One region of the Williamsia sp. D3 genome, then DNA from elsewhere that is predicted to be linked to it. Evidence: predicted binding sites of a transcription regulator. Region 1 holds the regulator's gene; each other region holds the start of a gene.
The links. Region 1 encodes LexA, which represses DNA repair genes until DNA is damaged. Its sites were predicted from a motif close to CGAACANNTGTTCG; they were not measured.
Positions count from the first base shown of each region.

Region 2: a site for LexA is predicted at 2,734-2,747, ahead of W823_RS32905 (HNH endonuclease signature motif containing protein). Genes of this name have one in related genera too.
Region 3: a site for LexA is predicted at 2,384-2,397, ahead of W823_RS38680 (HNH endonuclease signature motif containing protein). Genes of this name have one in related genera too.
Region 4: a site for LexA is predicted at 1,982-1,995, ahead of W823_RS36145 (HNH endonuclease signature motif containing protein). Genes of this name have one in related genera too.

Region 1 is NZ_AYTE01000026.1:332,726-336,907, forward strand. It holds gene nrdR (transcriptional regulator NrdR) at 1-396, opposite strand, end outside; gene W823_RS56680 (LysM peptidoglycan-binding domain-containing protein) at 492-1,013, opposite strand; gene lexA (transcriptional repressor LexA) at 1,236-1,955, shown strand; gene W823_RS46615 (acyl-CoA dehydrogenase family protein) at 2,061-3,203, opposite strand; gene hflX (GTPase HflX) at 3,290-4,182, opposite strand, start outside.
Region 2 is NZ_AYTE01000003.1:130,460-134,641, reverse strand. It holds gene W823_RS32915 (LysR family transcriptional regulator) at 1-62, opposite strand, end outside; gene W823_RS32910 (TDT family transporter) at 146-1,258, shown strand; gene W823_RS32905 (HNH endonuclease signature motif containing protein) at 1,388-2,602, opposite strand; gene nadB (L-aspartate oxidase) at 2,915-4,182, opposite strand, start outside.
Region 3 is NZ_AYTE01000013.1:125,432-129,613, forward strand. It holds gene W823_RS38670 (AIM24 family protein) at 1-140, shown strand, start outside; gene W823_RS38675 (AIM24 family protein) at 151-909, shown strand; gene W823_RS38680 (HNH endonuclease signature motif containing protein) at 1,040-2,254, opposite strand; gene crcB (fluoride efflux transporter CrcB) at 2,474-2,839, opposite strand; gene crcB (fluoride efflux transporter CrcB) at 2,836-3,318, opposite strand; gene W823_RS38695 (Dps family protein) at 3,451-3,924, opposite strand; partial or broken gene W823_RS38700 (catalase) at 4,062-4,182, opposite strand, start outside.
Region 4 is NZ_AYTE01000007.1:39,323-43,504, forward strand. It holds gene W823_RS36130 (MFS transporter) at 1-314, opposite strand, end outside; gene W823_RS36135 (GntR family transcriptional regulator) at 466-1,248, opposite strand; gene W823_RS36140 (PPOX class F420-dependent oxidoreductase) at 1,369-1,755, opposite strand; gene W823_RS36145 (HNH endonuclease signature motif containing protein) at 2,059-3,612, shown strand; gene W823_RS36150 (amino acid permease) at 3,795-4,182, shown strand, end outside.

The sequences.
Region 1 (4,182 bases):
GTCGAACGAGCGATACACCGACGCAAAGCGAAGGTAAGCGACCTCGTCGAGATCTCGTAACGGGCCCAGGATCGCCAGGCCCACTTCGTTGCTGGGAACTTCGGCCGATCCTGAGGCTCGAACGGCCTCTTCGACCTGCTGCGCGAGCAGGTGCAGACGGTCATCGTCGACCGCGCGGCCCTGGCAGGCGCGCCTCACGCCCCTCATCACCTTCTCGCGGCTGAAAGGTTCGGTGACACCGTTGCGTTTGACGACCGCGAGGACTGCGCTCTCCACGGTGGTGAACCGCCGTCCGCATTGCGAGCAGGCCCGCCGACGACGAATCGCCTGGCCCTCGTCGGCCACCCGTGAGTCGACGACCCGCGTGTCCTCGTTCTTGCAAAACGGGCAGTGCATGCAGGGTTCCTCGGACGTCAGCGGCCCCGTCGGAATGACCGGACACTCTGTTGTAGAGGATACCGCCCGGCCGATTGCTTGCCCCAGCACTGCAGCTACCGCGCGTAGATCGGCGTCACCAGGGATTGCCCGGGCGACAACGCTGAATTGCTCATCGCGTTGAGGTCCATGATCTTCTCCACCACCGCTTCGGTCGGCATCTCGGGTGCGATTCGAGAGGCGATGTCGCCCAACGATTCTCCCGACTGCACGTGGACGACCGCCGTCCCGGTGTTCGCCGGAGCGGCACCGCTCTCGACAACCCGGCCGAAGAACATGAGGAACAGCACGAGCATCATCAGGCCGATTCCGACCACGGCGGCTCCGGCCCAGGCACGTCGGCGGAAATACACATCGCGCTCGACGGCAACCGACGGTGCGGAACTGCCCGGCTCGGAGCAGCCCACCACAACACGGCGGTCTGCGGCGAGCCTGCGGTCGGCCGGTCGGCGAGTACTGTCGACACGCGCTCGCGCCGTGCGGGTGTACTGATCGGAGGCGACGGGCCCACCGACTCGGGCGAGGCGGCGACGGGGCCGCTCAGCGGCCGGGCGGCTGATGGTGGTGGCTGCAGTCATTGTTCGATCCTCGGGTCAACAGTTCGATCACTCGTTCGATTGAACGAATGTTCGAGTTGTATCACGGGGGTCCGACACACGCCACGCCCAATCGAACAAATGTTTGAGAGTTGTGACTGATTGCATTAGCGTGATCCCCATAATCCAACGAACAACGTGTGCGTTTTCTTCTCTCGACAGCTACGACACCTTGGCCGGACACCGTACGAACTGGAGGACCTGATGGCCGATACGACAGACACCCGGACGCCGCCGGACGCGGCGGCCGCGACGGTGGTCACTTCCGAACCGCTGGCCGAGGGGTCTCTGACCCCGCGCCAGAAAGCCGTGCTGGAGGTGATCCGGGCGTCGGTCCGCGAACGCGGCTATCCCCCGTCCATCCGCGAGATCGGTGATGCCGTCGGCCTCACCTCCACGTCGTCGGTCGCTCATCAGCTCCGCACCCTCGAGCGCAAAGGATTCCTCCAGCGCGAGAACAACCGTCCCCGGGCGGTCAACATCCAGGACACCGACCTCAACCCGGCCACGGCGGCCGGCCAGGTCCAGGTACCCGACGAATCACTGCCGACACCGACGTTCGTTCCGGTCCTCGGCCGCATCGCGGCCGGCGGGCCGATCCTGGCCGAGGAAGCCGTCGAAGACGTGTTCCCGCTACCGAAAGAGCTTGTCGGGGAAGGGTCTCTGTTCCTCCTGCGGGTGGTCGGCGAGTCGATGATCGATGCCGCCATCTGTGACGGCGACTGGGTGGTCGTCAGACAGCAGAATGTCGCAGACAACGGCGACATCGTCGCGGCCATGATCGACGGAGAGGCGACCGTCAAGACGTTCAAACGCACCAAGGATGCGGTGTGGCTGATGCCGCACAACCCGGTGTTCGACCCCATCCCCGGCGACAACGCCGTTGTGTTGGGCAAAGTCGTCACGGTGATGCGGCGCCTCTGAGGCGTCCGGCAACATCCTCGGTAACCGGGGACGCGGGGACTACGCAGACACGAGTGGGGTGCACCTTCCGGTGCACCCCACTTCGCGTAGTTATGAAACTCGTACTCAGACCCCGAGGCTTCGGCCGATGACTTCCTTCATGATCTCGGTGGTGCCGCCGTAGATGGTCTGAACGCGCGAATCGAGGAAGGCCTTGGCCACCGAGTACTCACGCATGTAGCCGTAGCCACCGTGCAGTTGCAGGCAACGATCGATGAGGTGGACCTGGTTCTCGGTGGCGTAGTACTTCGCCATCGCCGCGTCCGGAACGGTGAGCTTCTTCTCGTTCAGCAGTTCGATACACCGATCGACGAACACACGGGTGGTAGCGGTGGACGTCGCCAGTTCGGCGAGCAGGAACCGCGAGTTCTGGAAGCTACCGATCGGGCGGCCAAATGCCTTGCGGTCCTTCGTGTACTGGATTGTCGTCTCGAGAACCGACTCCATCGCACCGGCCGCCACAACAGCGATCGACAGGCGCTCCCGCGGGAGGTTCTGCATCAGGTAGATGAAGCCCATCCCCTCCTCGCCCAGCAGGTTCTCGGCGGGCACCTTGACGTTGTCGAAGCTCAGCTCGGCGGTGTCCTGCGCCTTCATCCCGACCTTGTCAAGATTGCGGCCGCGTTCGAATCCCTCCATACCGCGCTCGACCACCAGCAGGCTGAACCCCTTCGCACCGGCCTCGGGGTCGGTGCGGGCCACCACGATGACGAGGTCCGCGTTGATACCGTTGGTGATGAACGTCTTGGAACCGTTCAGCACCCAGTTGTCGCCGTCTTTCTTGGCGTTGGTCTTGATGCCCTGGAGATCGGACCCGGTGCCGGGCTCGGTCATCGCGATCGCGGTGATCAGCTCACCGGACACGAAGCCGGGCAGCCAGCGTGCCTTCTGCTCGTCATTGCAGAGGTCGAGCAGGTACGGCGCCACCACGTCGTTGTGCAGCGCGAATCCGATACCGCTATAGCCGCCGCGGACGGTCTCTTCGTCGATGATGGTGTTGTAACGGAAGTCGTCGACTCCCCCGCCACCGAACTCCTCGGGCGCCTCCACCGCGAGGAATCCGTTCTTTCCTGCTTCGACCCAGACATCCCGGTCCACCAGGTTCTGCTCTTCCCAGCGTTCGTGGTTCGGCGCCACGTGCTGTTCGAGGAAGCTCCGGTACGAATCACGGAAGAGAAGGTGCTCGGGCTCGAAAAGGGTGCGTTCCATCGTCAGGTCTCCGTTACAGGTGGCATTGGTTGGATATCCAACTGTAACCGGATTCTACATCTGTCCCAAAGCTGCAGTTCGAAGCGCTATTCGGCCGCCTCGGGAATGGCCAGAGATGCCAGCTGGCGCGACAGCGCGGCAGGCACCGTGGCGGTGATCGCAGTCCCGTCCGGTTCGTGACGTTCGGTCAATACGTCACCCTCGGCATGGATCCGGGACACGAGGTCGCCACGCTCATACGGCACCCGGACACTGACGTGCACGTCGTTCCTGGCCACCGACTCCCGGATGCGGTCGAGGAGTACGTCGATGCCCTCGCCGGTGGCCGCCGAGATGAACACGGCTGTCGGGAACAGCCCTTTGAGCTGCGCCAGTACCAGCGGGTCGGCCGCATCGATCTTGTTGATCACGAGCAGTTCGGGCGGAGCTGTTGCCTTCTCCTCCTCGAGCACGGATTCGATCACCTTCCGCACCGCCATGATCTGGTCGGTCGGAACCGGATCCGAACCATCAACGATGTGCAGGAGCAGATCGGCGTCGGCGACTTCTTCGAGGGTCGAACGGAAGGCCTCGACCAGCTGGGTGGGCAGATGCCGGACAAATCCGACGGTGTCGGTGATGACCAGTTCACGGCCATCCTCGAGGGACATCTGACGGGTTGTCGGATCGAGGGTTGCGAACAAGGCGTTCTGGACCAGCACGCCCGATCCGGTCAACGCGTTGATCAAACTCGATTTGCCGGCGTTCGTGTACCCGACGATGGTCACCGCTGACGCGGCAGCCTGCTTTCGCTTGGCGCGCTTAGTGGTTCGTGACGTCTTCATCTCGCGGATCTCGCGCCGCAGTTTCGCGGTGCGTTCGCGGATCCGTCGACGGTCGGTCTCGATCTTGGTCTCACCGGGTCCGCGCAGTCCGACGCCGCCATTGCTGCCGGCACGGCCACCCGCCTGCCGGGACATGGATTCACCCCAGCCACGAA
Region 2 (4,182 bases), on a different contig from region 1:
CGTGCCACTGACACGACAACGTCGAGGGCGGAGAGGTCGGGGACTCGGGCGGGCAACACCATCTGCCGAGGCTACAAGCCTGACTTGTACCCGGACAACAACAAGCCCTCTACCTGTCTGGACGAGACGAGGTGACGATGAATCCATGACGCCGAACTGGTTCTCTGCAGTGATGGGCACGGGCATCGTGGCCACGTCGGGTGTGGCGTTGCACTCGGCCTGGCCGGCGATGGGAGTTCTCACCACCTCTTTCTGGGTGATCGCGCTGGCCGGTCTGGTGGTCGCGTCGTGCCTGTTCCTCGGCAAGGGGCCTGCCGATCACGCCGCAGACCCCGGTATGGCTCACTTCTACGGCGCCCCAGCCATGGCCTTGCTCACGGTCGGGGCCGGGACGGTCGAGCTCGGACCGCAGTTCGTCGGTGACTCAGCCGCAGTGTGGGTCGGCGGTGCGTTGTGGGCGGTGGGTACCGCCGCGGGCGTGTTCACAACCGTGTGGGTTCCATTTCGGACGATCACCGGTACGCAGAGTTCGGCGGACGGTGCCATGCCGAGTTGGTTGATGCCGGTGGTTCCGCCGATGGTGTCGGCAGCCACCGGCCCGTTGCTCCTCCCGCACCTGCCACCCGGAGACATCCGATCAGGACTTCTCGCAACGTGTTACGCGCTCTTCGGGCTGACCTTGATTGTCGGGTTCTTGACGATGTCGATGGTCTACTCGCGTCTCATCCATCGCGGACTGCCGTCTGTGCAGGTTGCACCGACGGTATGGATCATGCTCGGGATGATCGGCCAATCCATTGCAGCCGCAGTGTTACTCGGGTCGAGTGCCCACCTCGTGTTCGACGGCGAGCAAGCCTCGATCGCAAACGGTCTGCGCGTCCTCGGTATCGGCTACGGATTGGTCATGTCGGGGTTTGCAGGGTTCGTCTTTGTCCTCGCGGCGCTGATCACCGTGCACAACGTCCGACGGGGACTGACCTTCACGCCCACCTGGTGGAGCTTCACCTTTCCGATCGGAACGTGCGTGACTGGTTCGGCATCACTTGCCGTTGCGGTGGGGTCGACACCCTTGAGCGTCATTGCTGCAGCGTTGTTCGCGCTACTGCTGGTCACGTGGGTTGTGGTGGCGGGATGGAGTTCGGTCTACCTGCGCAGAACAACCATTCAGCGACAGCACTTTTCACGTCTCGAAGTCGCCAACGCAAGTGGCCCTGATCGTGCTCCTGAGCCGGCCCGTGTTGGTAGGGCTGTCGCCTGACCTGCGCCAGTCGGACAGGCGACAGCCCCTGACGCGGTTTCACACTATGGAGTTGTCAGGGCGCGTCCGCGGTTCCGGCGATGTGTCGGGTGCGGTGTTGTGCTGGCTGCGTGGGTCAGGCAGCCTGAGTCAGGCTGCGTGGGTGAGGGTTCGGCGGTTGTAGGCCGGTAGTGGTTGTCGGGTGGGGTCGATGTCGGCGGGTGGGATCAGCCAGGGATGTCCGTCGGCGCCCATGGTGATGTCCCAGTCGGTGTGGTGCACGGCCCGATGGCACGTCCGACAGAGCAGACACCCATTCGCGAGGGTGGTCGGCCCTCCGTCAGCCCAGTGGACGATGTGATGACAGTCCGACCAGGTCGCCGGTGCCCCGCATTTGATGCAGCAGGTATCGCGGATCAGGATCGCTTTGCGCACTGGTCCGGTGAACAGCCGTTTGGGTGGGCTCAGATCGATTGGCACCTGCTGCCCGTCCAGGGTGATCGAGGTGATCACCGCATCACACGCAGCTGCTGCCGCGGTCGCTTCGGTGACCGGACCCATCCACCGCAGTGACGCTCGGTCGGGATGATCAGCCGGAACAGTCACCGCCACTTCCGTTCTCGGCGCCGATATCAACGCCTGCCCACCGCCACCACAATCGAGGAGTTGGTGCAGAGCGTCCGCCCGCCGCTGCGACGGTGTGCGAGTATCGGCGCTCCCGTCCGGTTCAGGACGCGGCCTGGACCACACATCCAGCGCGGACATCATCTTCTCCCCGATCACCGCATCCACATCAAACCTGCCCGACAACCGGCCATCGCCGGTGATCACGTAGTCCAGGCTGTTCAACGAAGCGTCCTCGGCGGCCGGCACCCCACCCGACACCTCGGCGACCTCATTACCCATCGTCCGGGCGATCCTTCCGATCTCCGCGGGCGGTGCACCAGAGAACGCATGAGCCACGAGTTTTCCCTCGACCTCACACCGGAAATTGTCACTCATCACACCCACCATGCGGCCCCGCACATGGCTGATACCCCGAACTATTGCATCGACGTGCTCAGCGGAGAGGAACCCGTCCCGAAAATACCCGGCCGTACGATCCAACCCCGCCAGGCCGGTGCCGATGCGTAACCATCGTGCCGCCGTCACCGGAGCAGCACCATTGGCCTGCAACAACTTCGACGTCGTCGATCCCGCCCGTTTCGCCAACCCCAACCGGTCGATGATCGCCGCACCGGCCGCCAACCGCGCCTCGACAGCATTACGCAGGGTGATCAGATCTTTCACCACCGCCACCACCCCGGCCGGATCATCAGGAAACTCCACACCGATGACCTCATCCACCAGATCAGCAACAGCCATCACCACACCCCCTCCAAGACAACAACACTGGGACAACAGAATTGGGACAGCCGATCACAATGGTGGCGTAGTCACACGTATCTCAGAGTCAGGTCTTGCGGACGATCAGCGTGGTATCAGTCTACGCTGTTCGAACATGCATTCGATAGTCATCTGTTCGGATGAACCTGGCCGGGAACCCGCGCACAGGCGAGAACGTCAAAGGGGGGAAGACGATGAGCATCTACGAAAACTGAAGCAGGAGAGCCGTTATGAACAGACTGAGGAGCCAAAGCGCTGTACATCCACCTGACGATCGGCGAGTCGCGTGCGTCAACCCGCGATGGGTGCAGAGGCCTCGGGGTAGTCCACCCGATGGTGGCAACCCCGCGACTCTTTTCGGGCCAAAGCGCCGGCGACCACCAGTCGTGCGGTGGCGGTCAGGGCAGCATCTTCGTGGTCGGCACCATCCAGCAGTGGTCGACGCGGCACCGCATCGAGGTGGTCGGCGAGAGCCATCAGCCCTGAATGGTCGCGAGACAGGGCCGCGCTCGCAGACATTCGGTCCTGGAGGTCTCGACGTGGGGCGACAGGTGCATCGAGTTCGGGCGCGACGTCCGGTCGCAAAGCGTCGGGGTGCCCGGTTCGGCCGGCGGCTGCCCGCGCGACCCGTAGTCCCATCACCAGTCCTTCGAGCAAACTGTTGGACGCCAACCGATTTGCACCATGCAGGCCTGTCCGGGCGACTTCGCCTGCGGCAAACAACCCAGGAACGGTGGTGGCGCCCTCGGTATCGGTGACAACACCTCCACAGAGATAATGAGCGCCGGGCACCACCGGGATGAGGTCGGTGGTGGGATCGATCCCGATTGCTGCGACACCGGCGGTGACCGTGGGGAAGCGGTGGCCGAAGTCGGCGATGTGGCGGGCGTCGAGGTAGACGCAGCGGTGGCCGGTGCGCGCCATGGCGGCACTGACCGCGTTGGCGACCACGTCGCGCGGAGCGAGATCACCGAGGGGGTGTACGCCTTCGGTGACCGAATTGCCTTCGCTGTCAACGAGTCTTGCGCCCTCGCCGCGTAGTGCCTCGGTGATGAGTGTGCGCCTGCCTCGCTGACCGGGGCGGTACAGCATCGTGGGATGGAATTGGATGAACTCCATGTCCGAGACCGCCGCACCAGCCCTGTGTGCCAGGGCGATGCCGTCGCCCGTCGAACCGAGTGGGTTGGTGGTGGCCGCATAGAGGTGTCCGACCCCGCCGGTCGCGAGAATCACCGTGGGCGCCAAGATGTCTCGGAAGGAGCCACCGGAGCGTCCGACGCGCACCCCGACCGCTGTGCCGTGCTGGTCCTGCAAGATCTGCTGGGCATACGATTCGTCGAGCACGGTGATGGCGGGTTGGGCGAGCGCGCGCACCGCCAGGGACCGTTGCACCTGCGCTCCGGTGGCGTCGCCGCCGGCGTGAATGATCCGACGAACGCTGTGGCCACCTTCTCGCGTCCGCAGGAAGCGCCCGTCGTCTCCGATGTCGAAGTGCGCACCCCAGCTGACCAAGGCCGAGACCGCGGCGTGGCCCTCCGAAAGGATGGACTCGGTGGCTG
Region 3 (4,182 bases), on a different contig from region 1:
CGTTCGGCAACGTCCAAACGCAGCTCAAATCGACGATGGGCTGGCGCGACGCGGTCGGCCGCGGCGCCGGCGAGGCCATGCAGTTGCAGTGCCAGGGCCAAGGAACTGTTTTCGTCCAAGCATCCGAACAGAAGCTGTAAGGGAAAAGCCATGAGCGACATCTTGAATCCGTCGATGCTGCAAGGTGACGACAACATTCCGGGCAACACGTACGCGTACTACATGCAGCTGACCAAGCCCTGGATCATGTCCAAGGGCGCCATGATCGCCTACTACGGACAGATGCAGTTCCAGGCTCTGGTCCAGGGCATGCAGACAGCCATGATGCAGTCGCTGGCCGGCACCATCAGCGCGCCGCTGTACATGGGCGACTACGTGATCGCCCAGGGCCAGGGAACACTGATCATCGGCGACCGCGGCTTCGACATCAATTCGTACGACCTCGAAGACGGCAACCTCACGGTTCGGGCGGCCAACCTGTTGGCTTTCGAGCCCGGGCTGCAGCTGAACCAGTCGATCGTGCCGGGCTACTTGACACTCATCGGCACCGGCAAGTTCCTGGCATCCTCGAACGGACCGGTCATGTTCGCCGAACCGCCGTTGCGGGTCGACCCCGAGGCACTGGTCGGCTGGGCCGATTGCCCCTCCCCCAGTCACCACTATGACCAGGGGTGGATCACGGGCTTCATGGCAGCCGGCGCAGCGATGATGGGCGCCGCCAGCGGCGAGGAACAGCAGTTCGACTTCACCGGCGCCGGAACAGTTCTCATCCAGTCGAGCGAGAAGGTGATCAACGACCACAACCTGGTTCGCCAGCTGGAAAGCCAGATCCCCGGGTTGTCGACCATGGGACTGCAACGCCTGCAGCAACGAATCCAGACGCAGATGGCGGGCCAGCAGCAGTACTGACGGCGGGCAATTGCACCCCCGCTGGCCTGGGAGTCGCAAAACACCCGCGCGGAGCTCACACTATGGAGTTGTCAAGGATCTTGCGCGGTCTCGACCACATCGAGGGCGCGAACGGCAGCTGCTGGTCGACTTATGCTGCGAGGGTGAGGGTTCGGCGGTTGTAGGCCGGTAGTGGTTGTCGGGTGGGGTCGATGTCGGCGGGTGGGATCAGCCAGGGATGCCCGTCGGCGCCCATCACGATGTCCCAGTCGGTGTGGTGCACGGCCCGATGGCACGTCCGGCACAGGAGGCATCCGTTGCCCAGGGTGGTGGGTCCGCCGTTGGCCCAGTGCACGATGTGGTGGCAGTCTGACCAGGTTGCCGGTGCCCCGCATTTGATGCAGCAGGTATCGCGGATCAGGATCGCTTTGCGCACTGGTCCGGTGAACAGGCGCTTGGGTGGGCTCAGGTCGATTGGCACCTGCTGCCCGTCCAGGGTGACCGAGGTGATGGTGGCATCACACGCCAACGTGGCTGCGGTTGCTTCGGTGACCGGACCCATCCACCGCAGTGACGCAAAGTCGGGATGATCAGCCGGAACCGTCACAGCAACTTCCGTTCTCGGCGCTGATATCAGCGCTTGCCCACCGCCACCGCAGTCGAGGAGTTGGTGCAGGGCATCAGCTCGTCGTTGCGTCGGCGTGCGAGTATCGGCGCTGCCGTCCGGTTCAGGACGGGGTCGGGACCACACATCGAGCGCGGCCATCATCTTTTCCCCGATCACCGCATCCACATCGAAGCTGCCCGACAACCGGCCATCGCCGGTGACGACGTAGTCCAGGCTGTTCAACGAAGCGTCCTCGGCGGCCGGCACCCCACCCTGTTCTCCGGCGACCCTGTTACCCACCGTCCGGGCGATCCGGCCGATCTCCGCGGGCGGTGCACCAGAGATTGCATGAGCCACGAGTTTTCCCTCAACCTCACACCGAAAGTCGTCACTCATCACACCCACGAAGCGGCCCCGAACATGGCTGATACCCCGAGCTATTGCATCGACATGCTCGGCGGAAAGGAACCCGTCCCGAAAGTATCCAGCTGTACGCTCCAACCCCACCAAGCCAGTTCCGATGCGTAGCCACCGCGCCGCCACTGCTGGCGCGGCACCGTTGGCCTGCAACATCTTCGAGGTTGTCGACCCCATACGTTTGGCGACACCGAGGCGGTCAATGATCGCCGCGCCGGCCGCCAACCGCGCCTCGACAGCATTACGCAACGCGATCAAATCCTTCACCAAGCCCACGATGCCGGCCGGATCATCAGGAAACTCCACACCGATGACCTCATCCACCAGATCAACAACAGCCATCACCACACCCCCTCCAAGACAACAACATCGGGACAACAACACTGGGCCAGCCGACCGAGGTATTTGGCGTAGTCCCACGTATCTCAGAGTTGGTTCATCATGCGATCAGCTACCACCACTCTAATCATTCGAACACACATTCGATAGTCATCCGTTTGGACGACACCGCCGCTCAAACGGTCACACAGCACCCAGGCCACCGACGCCTGGGCGCCGAACTCACACAAGGTAGACGAGCCACAGCCCCAGCGCACAAGCACCAACCGAGAGAGCAAGCGGGATAACAGTATTCGAAAGGGCCATCCCGTGGCGTCCCTGTTGAACGAGGCGCACCGTCTCGACACTGGCCGTACTGAATGTTGTGTATCCGCCACAGAATCCGGTCCCGACGATGGTCTGCCAGGCACTTGGTTGGCCGTGGAACAACACCACTCCGGCCACCAGCCCGATCAGCAACGAGCCCGACACGTTGATGAACACCGTCCCCCACGGGAACACTGCGGGGTGGCGGCGTTTGACCTCCGAGTCGACCAGAAAACGGGTCACCGCTCCGGCCGCGCCGGCCAACATCACCAGAACGATCATCGGCGGGGCGCCGGTCGACTCACGCGTGCCTTTGTGGCAACAGCGATGCCCGCCCAGGCCATCACCACACCGAGGATCACAGAAGTCGCCATATAGGCCACGGCGACAACAACTTCGCCATCCCTGCCGAGCAGAGAAGCTTCGAGTGCAAAGGCACTGTAGGTGGTGAATGACCCGCAGAATCCAGTACCGAAAAACAGGCGAAAACGCTGCCGGCGTCCGGTGTCATCCCCCATCCTGGCCAGCGCTTCCAAGACAATGCCCAGCGCAAAGGCGCCCGCAAGATTGATCAGGAAGGTGGCCCACGGCCACTGCGGGGGGTGGAACGGGTAGGCCTGCTCGATCAGGTAGCGAGCACCGGTGCCCAGCAGGCCTCCCGCAAAAACCATCGCGAGCGAGGCCACACGCAGGTGCAACGGTCGTGCAGCCACGAGGTCGGGATCCCCGGGGAGTTCGGGGTGGGAATCGGGCCGCGTCACCAAGTGAATGTACTTCGATACGGCGCCGACCGCATACGGCATGCGAAAGCCCCCACGGCCGAGGGGCTGTGCCGTGGGGGCTCTCTTCTACAAGCGCGTCTGCAGACGCGCTGGACTTGCTGACCGATCCGGTCAGGCGACCTGCGCCTGCCACATCCAGTGCAGCTGCTCGAGCCGCGCCGCGAAGCTGATCAGGAGGTCCTGGGTGACCGGATCAGCTTCTTCGGTGGCCTTGATTCGCGTGCGCAGACCGTCGACCACGGTCTTGATGTTCGCGACAATCGCATCGACCACGTCGGAGTCCTTGGTCCAGCCTTCGCCGAATCCCTTGGTGCCCGCGGTCTTTGCAACGGTCTCGGACCGGCCGTCCGGGCTGACGCCGATGGCCGTTGCCCGCTCGGCGGCGGCGTCGGTGAACTCGCGAGCAGCGGTGACGAGCTCGTCGAGCTCGAGATGCACCGACCGGAACTGCTTGCCGACAACGTTCCAGTGAGCCTGCTTGGCGATCAGCGACAGGTCGATCAGGTCAACCAAGGTCTCCTGCAGCGCCTTTCCGGCGATCGACTGCTGGTCGTCGTTCAGTGTGCTTGTGATGGGGTTGCTCATTGCACTTTCCTCTCTGTTGAAGTAATTGGTGCGGCCGGTATCCGGCAACACCATCTTGACCGATGGCGACGTGGTCCGTCACGGCCGGTCAGGCATGTGAGCGCTGAGGTCAGCCTTGCCTGAGTGCAAGTCCGACTTCAGATTCCGCCTCGAACACCTTCCTCGACCTTCTTGCCGAGTTCGGGATCAACGTTCTTCCAGTAGTCGAAAACGCGTGAAAGTACAGGCTCACGCACTCCGTCCGAGACGTGCCCGACG
Region 4 (4,182 bases), on a different contig from region 1:
ATGGTCATGGCCAGCACGGCTTTTCGGCCGATCCGGTCTCCGATCGGACCCCAGATCATGCCGCCGAGCGGTCGGAGCACAAATGAGATCGCAAATCCCAGCATCGTGCCGATGGTCCCGAGGTCGCCGGGAAAGAAAGCTTGCGTGAGATAAGTCGTGGTGGCGGCGTAGACGCCGTAGTCGTACCACTCGGTTGCGTTGCCGATGGCGGATGCGCCGATGGCCTTGCGTAAGAGCTTCTTGCCTTCCGGTGAATCCGGATCCGGAAATCCTGGTGCAACGTCTGAATTCGTTTTCGCGATGTTCGGGCTCATTGATACCCCCTTCAACTGAAGACGTCGGGCTCTGGTGTCTTCGAGGCCCACAGATTCCTGCTACTTCCGCGTTTTGAAAGCAGGTGACTAGGCGTTTGTCGGTGCAGGCCTCCTCGAGGGTGGTGGCCCCGGCAGGTTGCCGAAGCCCGATCTATCTTCCCGATACCGGTCGGTTGACGGGCACGTTCGGACTCGACGTTATCGCTGCGCCACCGAACTGAGATACGGCACCCGGTTCGGCGATGATTCGCCGCAACCCGTCCCGCATGTGGTCGACCATCAGTTCGTCGGCCGATTTTGTGTCCCGCTGGGCAATTGCCGAAACGATGCGGCGGTGTTCGGAGATCCGCTCTTCGGCGGATACGTAGGTGCCTCGCATGGCCCCCAGACACATCCGTGTCTCGACGAGAATGGTCTCGTGAAGTCGCGAGAGCCGGGGGCTACCTGCGAGTTCTACGAGTTCGTGGTGAAATGCCATGTCCGCGTCCGCAATCTGCGGACCATTGGGGTCGTCCGCGTGCCGCTCCATCTCCTCGACTGCGGCGGTGAGGACGTCGACGGCGTCGTCGGGGCGACGCAGGATCACCTGTTCGAGTGCGGCGCGCTCGACCGCGGCCCGGGCGACGTACATGTCCCTGATGTCGTCGTCGTCCATCGTGATCACGAACAGACCGCGATTCCGGTAGCTGACCAGCAGCCCTTCCTGCGTCAACCGCTGCATGGCCTCGCGCAGTGGTCCGCGGCTGACGCCCAGATCGGCCGCCAGGCCCGATTCGGTGAGTTGCGAGCCGGGAGGAAAGTCACCCTTGGCAATGGCTGCTCGTAATTGACGCGCGATGATGGCCGGCGTCGACTCCTGGACCAGGGGTTCGAGTACCCGAGGCCTGGCCACGCGCCCGCGGGCACCGCCGGACTTCTTGATCTCATCGGACATGAGTCACCGCACCCAAACCCCTCGCGTTCCGTCTTCGTAGATTGTTGACAATCTACCGCAAAGGCGGGCTCACACAACCTGCCTGCCGGTTTTTGGCGGCGGCGGGAACACCTGGGCCATTCAGTTGCTTGACGTGATCGCCAACCCCACGGTGCCCTTCTTGCCTCTACGCAGCAGGCTGCCCTTCACCGTGACCCATCCGAGAAGCCGGTACTTCTTCTGCACCACCTCGCGCGCGTGATCGGTGCCTGCGGCATCGAGAATCGCGGCTGTACCGGACACGGGATCTCCGTATGTCTGCTTGCCCCGCACGTCGCACGCCTGGACCACCACGGCCGGGTTGCGGCGCAACCGCTTCACCTTCCACGAATCGGTCACCGTCCACATCAACAACTTGTCGCCGTCGAGCGCCGCCCACAACGGCGAGGACACCGGTGTCCCGTCCTTACGGAACGTGGTCAGCTGCACGTATTTCGCGGTTCCTGCCTGCCCAAACGGTGTTGTCATCAAAAGCCCTTCGTCGCCAGCCCTTGTCCGCAGATGCTACGCACCCGGTGGGGTACGCCGGCCACCATCAACAACCGCCCTTCGATATCACGCAGGCGATGACCGCGTACTCAATAGGAGGCAAGGCAGTCGGTTGCGAGCGAATATCGCACCGCAGCAAACCAATTCGCGCTGTGCCGACCACACACAACGAACTCATCCACGTACTGAGGTCGTGGTCGTCAATCGAACATGTGTTCGACAAATGGCCGGCGCCCAGGTAGACTGGAAATACGTTGATCGAGGCCCGGGGGGGACCAACCGATGACCGATACCACTTCTCTTGATCCACCGGCGACGCCGGTGTTGATGGGCCTGTATCGAGAGCTGAGTTCTGTCCTCGACCGAATAGCGGGTGCGTCTTCGTCAGATCTTGACGACGCGTCGGTGTGCGAGCTGGCACGACTGAACGAGAAAGCTGTTCGCGCCCTTGGTTTTCAAGGTTTACAACGGCTGCTCGAAGTGTCAGATCGGGGCGCATTTCGCAAGGCCGGGCACCCGACATTGCACCGCTTCGTGATGAGTGAGTTGCGGGTTACCCGCGGCGATGCGTCATCGCGGTTGAAGGCATTGGATGCCGTCGCCCGGCTTCACTCCCTGCAGGGCGAGGTGCTTCCGCCGAAGTGCCCTGCCGCAGCAAAAGCACTGGCAGAGCGAGCAATTGGTCTCGCGCATATGGATGTCATGCTTGATGTCCGCAAACACATCCCCAACAAGGCCGCGCCCGAGGTACTCGACGTTGTCGATGCGTGGATGGTCGACAACGCGCGCACGATGAATCCGACCGACCTGATCCAGTGTGGGCGCGAGGTGCTGGCGCGGGTCGACCCCGACGATGCACTGACCGATGAGCAGGACCGCAAACGCAACCGCGGGTTGAGTGTGGGCGAACAGGGCACTGACCTGATGGCCAAGATCACCGGCACCCTCGATCCGCAGACGCTCGCACTGTTCAAGACCGTCCTCGATGTATGGGCGGCCCCAGGTATGAACAACCCTGATGACCCCGAGTCCCCGGTCGGAGCCGTCGACGATCCGGGCCACCACAAAGCACTGATCGAGTCAGCCGCCCACCGCGACACCCGCACCACCGCCCAGCGCCAACACGACGCGTTCAAAGCGATTCTGCGCACCGTCCTGGAGTACAAACTTCTGGGCACGTCCTATCGCGGGTTGCCGGCCCAGGTGATCATCACGATGACAAAGCAGCAACTCGACGACGTGGCAGGCATCGCAACCACCGCGTCGGGGGTGGATCTTCCGGTCAAAGACGCTCTCGAACTCGCGGCTCGCTCAGACAAGTCGTTGGCTGTGTTCGCACATCACTCAGCCGAAGTCCTGTACTTCGCGCGGGCGAAACGCGTTGCCCAGCAGGGCCAACGGTTGGCATTGTTCGCCGCCTACCGCGACTGTTCGCACCCGGGCTGTCGCCAACCGGCCACCTGGGCCGAGATCCATCACGTGAACGCGTGGATTCTGGGCGGACTGACCAATGTCGATGAGCTGGTGCCGGCCTGTTCCGCCCATCACGCGATGATCGGCGACGGTCCCGACCAGTGGCAGACCGTCATGATCACCGAAGGCGCCGACGCGGGCCGGGTCGCCTGGATCCCGCCGGCATGTGTCGATCCCGATCAAGTCCCGCGGGTCAACCGCGCCAACCACGTGGGCGAAACCGTTGATGCCGAGTGGATCAAGGTCATCACCAAACGCGACAAAGCGCTCAGAGACCACGAACAACGCCTGATGCACCAGAGCCATTCGCGGCCGCCAGACCTCCCGCCAGACGACAATGCCGACGCGAACGGTGAGGGCTGAGGGGCCGAAGCAAACTGGCCAGACCGGCGGTTTGCGCCGGACGCAAAGGGGTAGTCTGCGCAACAAGTTTCTCGCAGCGCAACGAGAGGGCAGAAAATCATGCCGACAACAACCCCACTGCCTGCTGTGTGGACGCCCGGCGTCACCCTGCGGCACGGAAACGTCTGCACGGACGCTCAGTCGTGAGCACCACCGAGAAGAACACCGGCGGTTCGGCCACGTCGTCGTCGCTGGGTACCAGCCTCAAACCCAGACACATCACCATGATCTCCATCGCCGGCGTCATCGGTGCCGGGTTGTTCGTCGGATCGGCGAACGCGATCGAGAAGGCCGGGCCTGCGGTGATCATCTCGTACGCGCTTGCCGGGACACTCGTGGTGCTGGTGATGCGCATGCTCGGCGAGATGGCCACCGCCAACCCCAACACGGGTTCCTTCTCGGTGTATTCGCACCGGGCACTGGGGCGCTGGGCAGGCTTCTCCGTCGGATGGCTCTACTGGTGGTTCTGGGTGCTGGTGATCCCCGTGGAGGCCACCGCGGCTGCGGAGATCTTCAGCAAACTCATCGGCG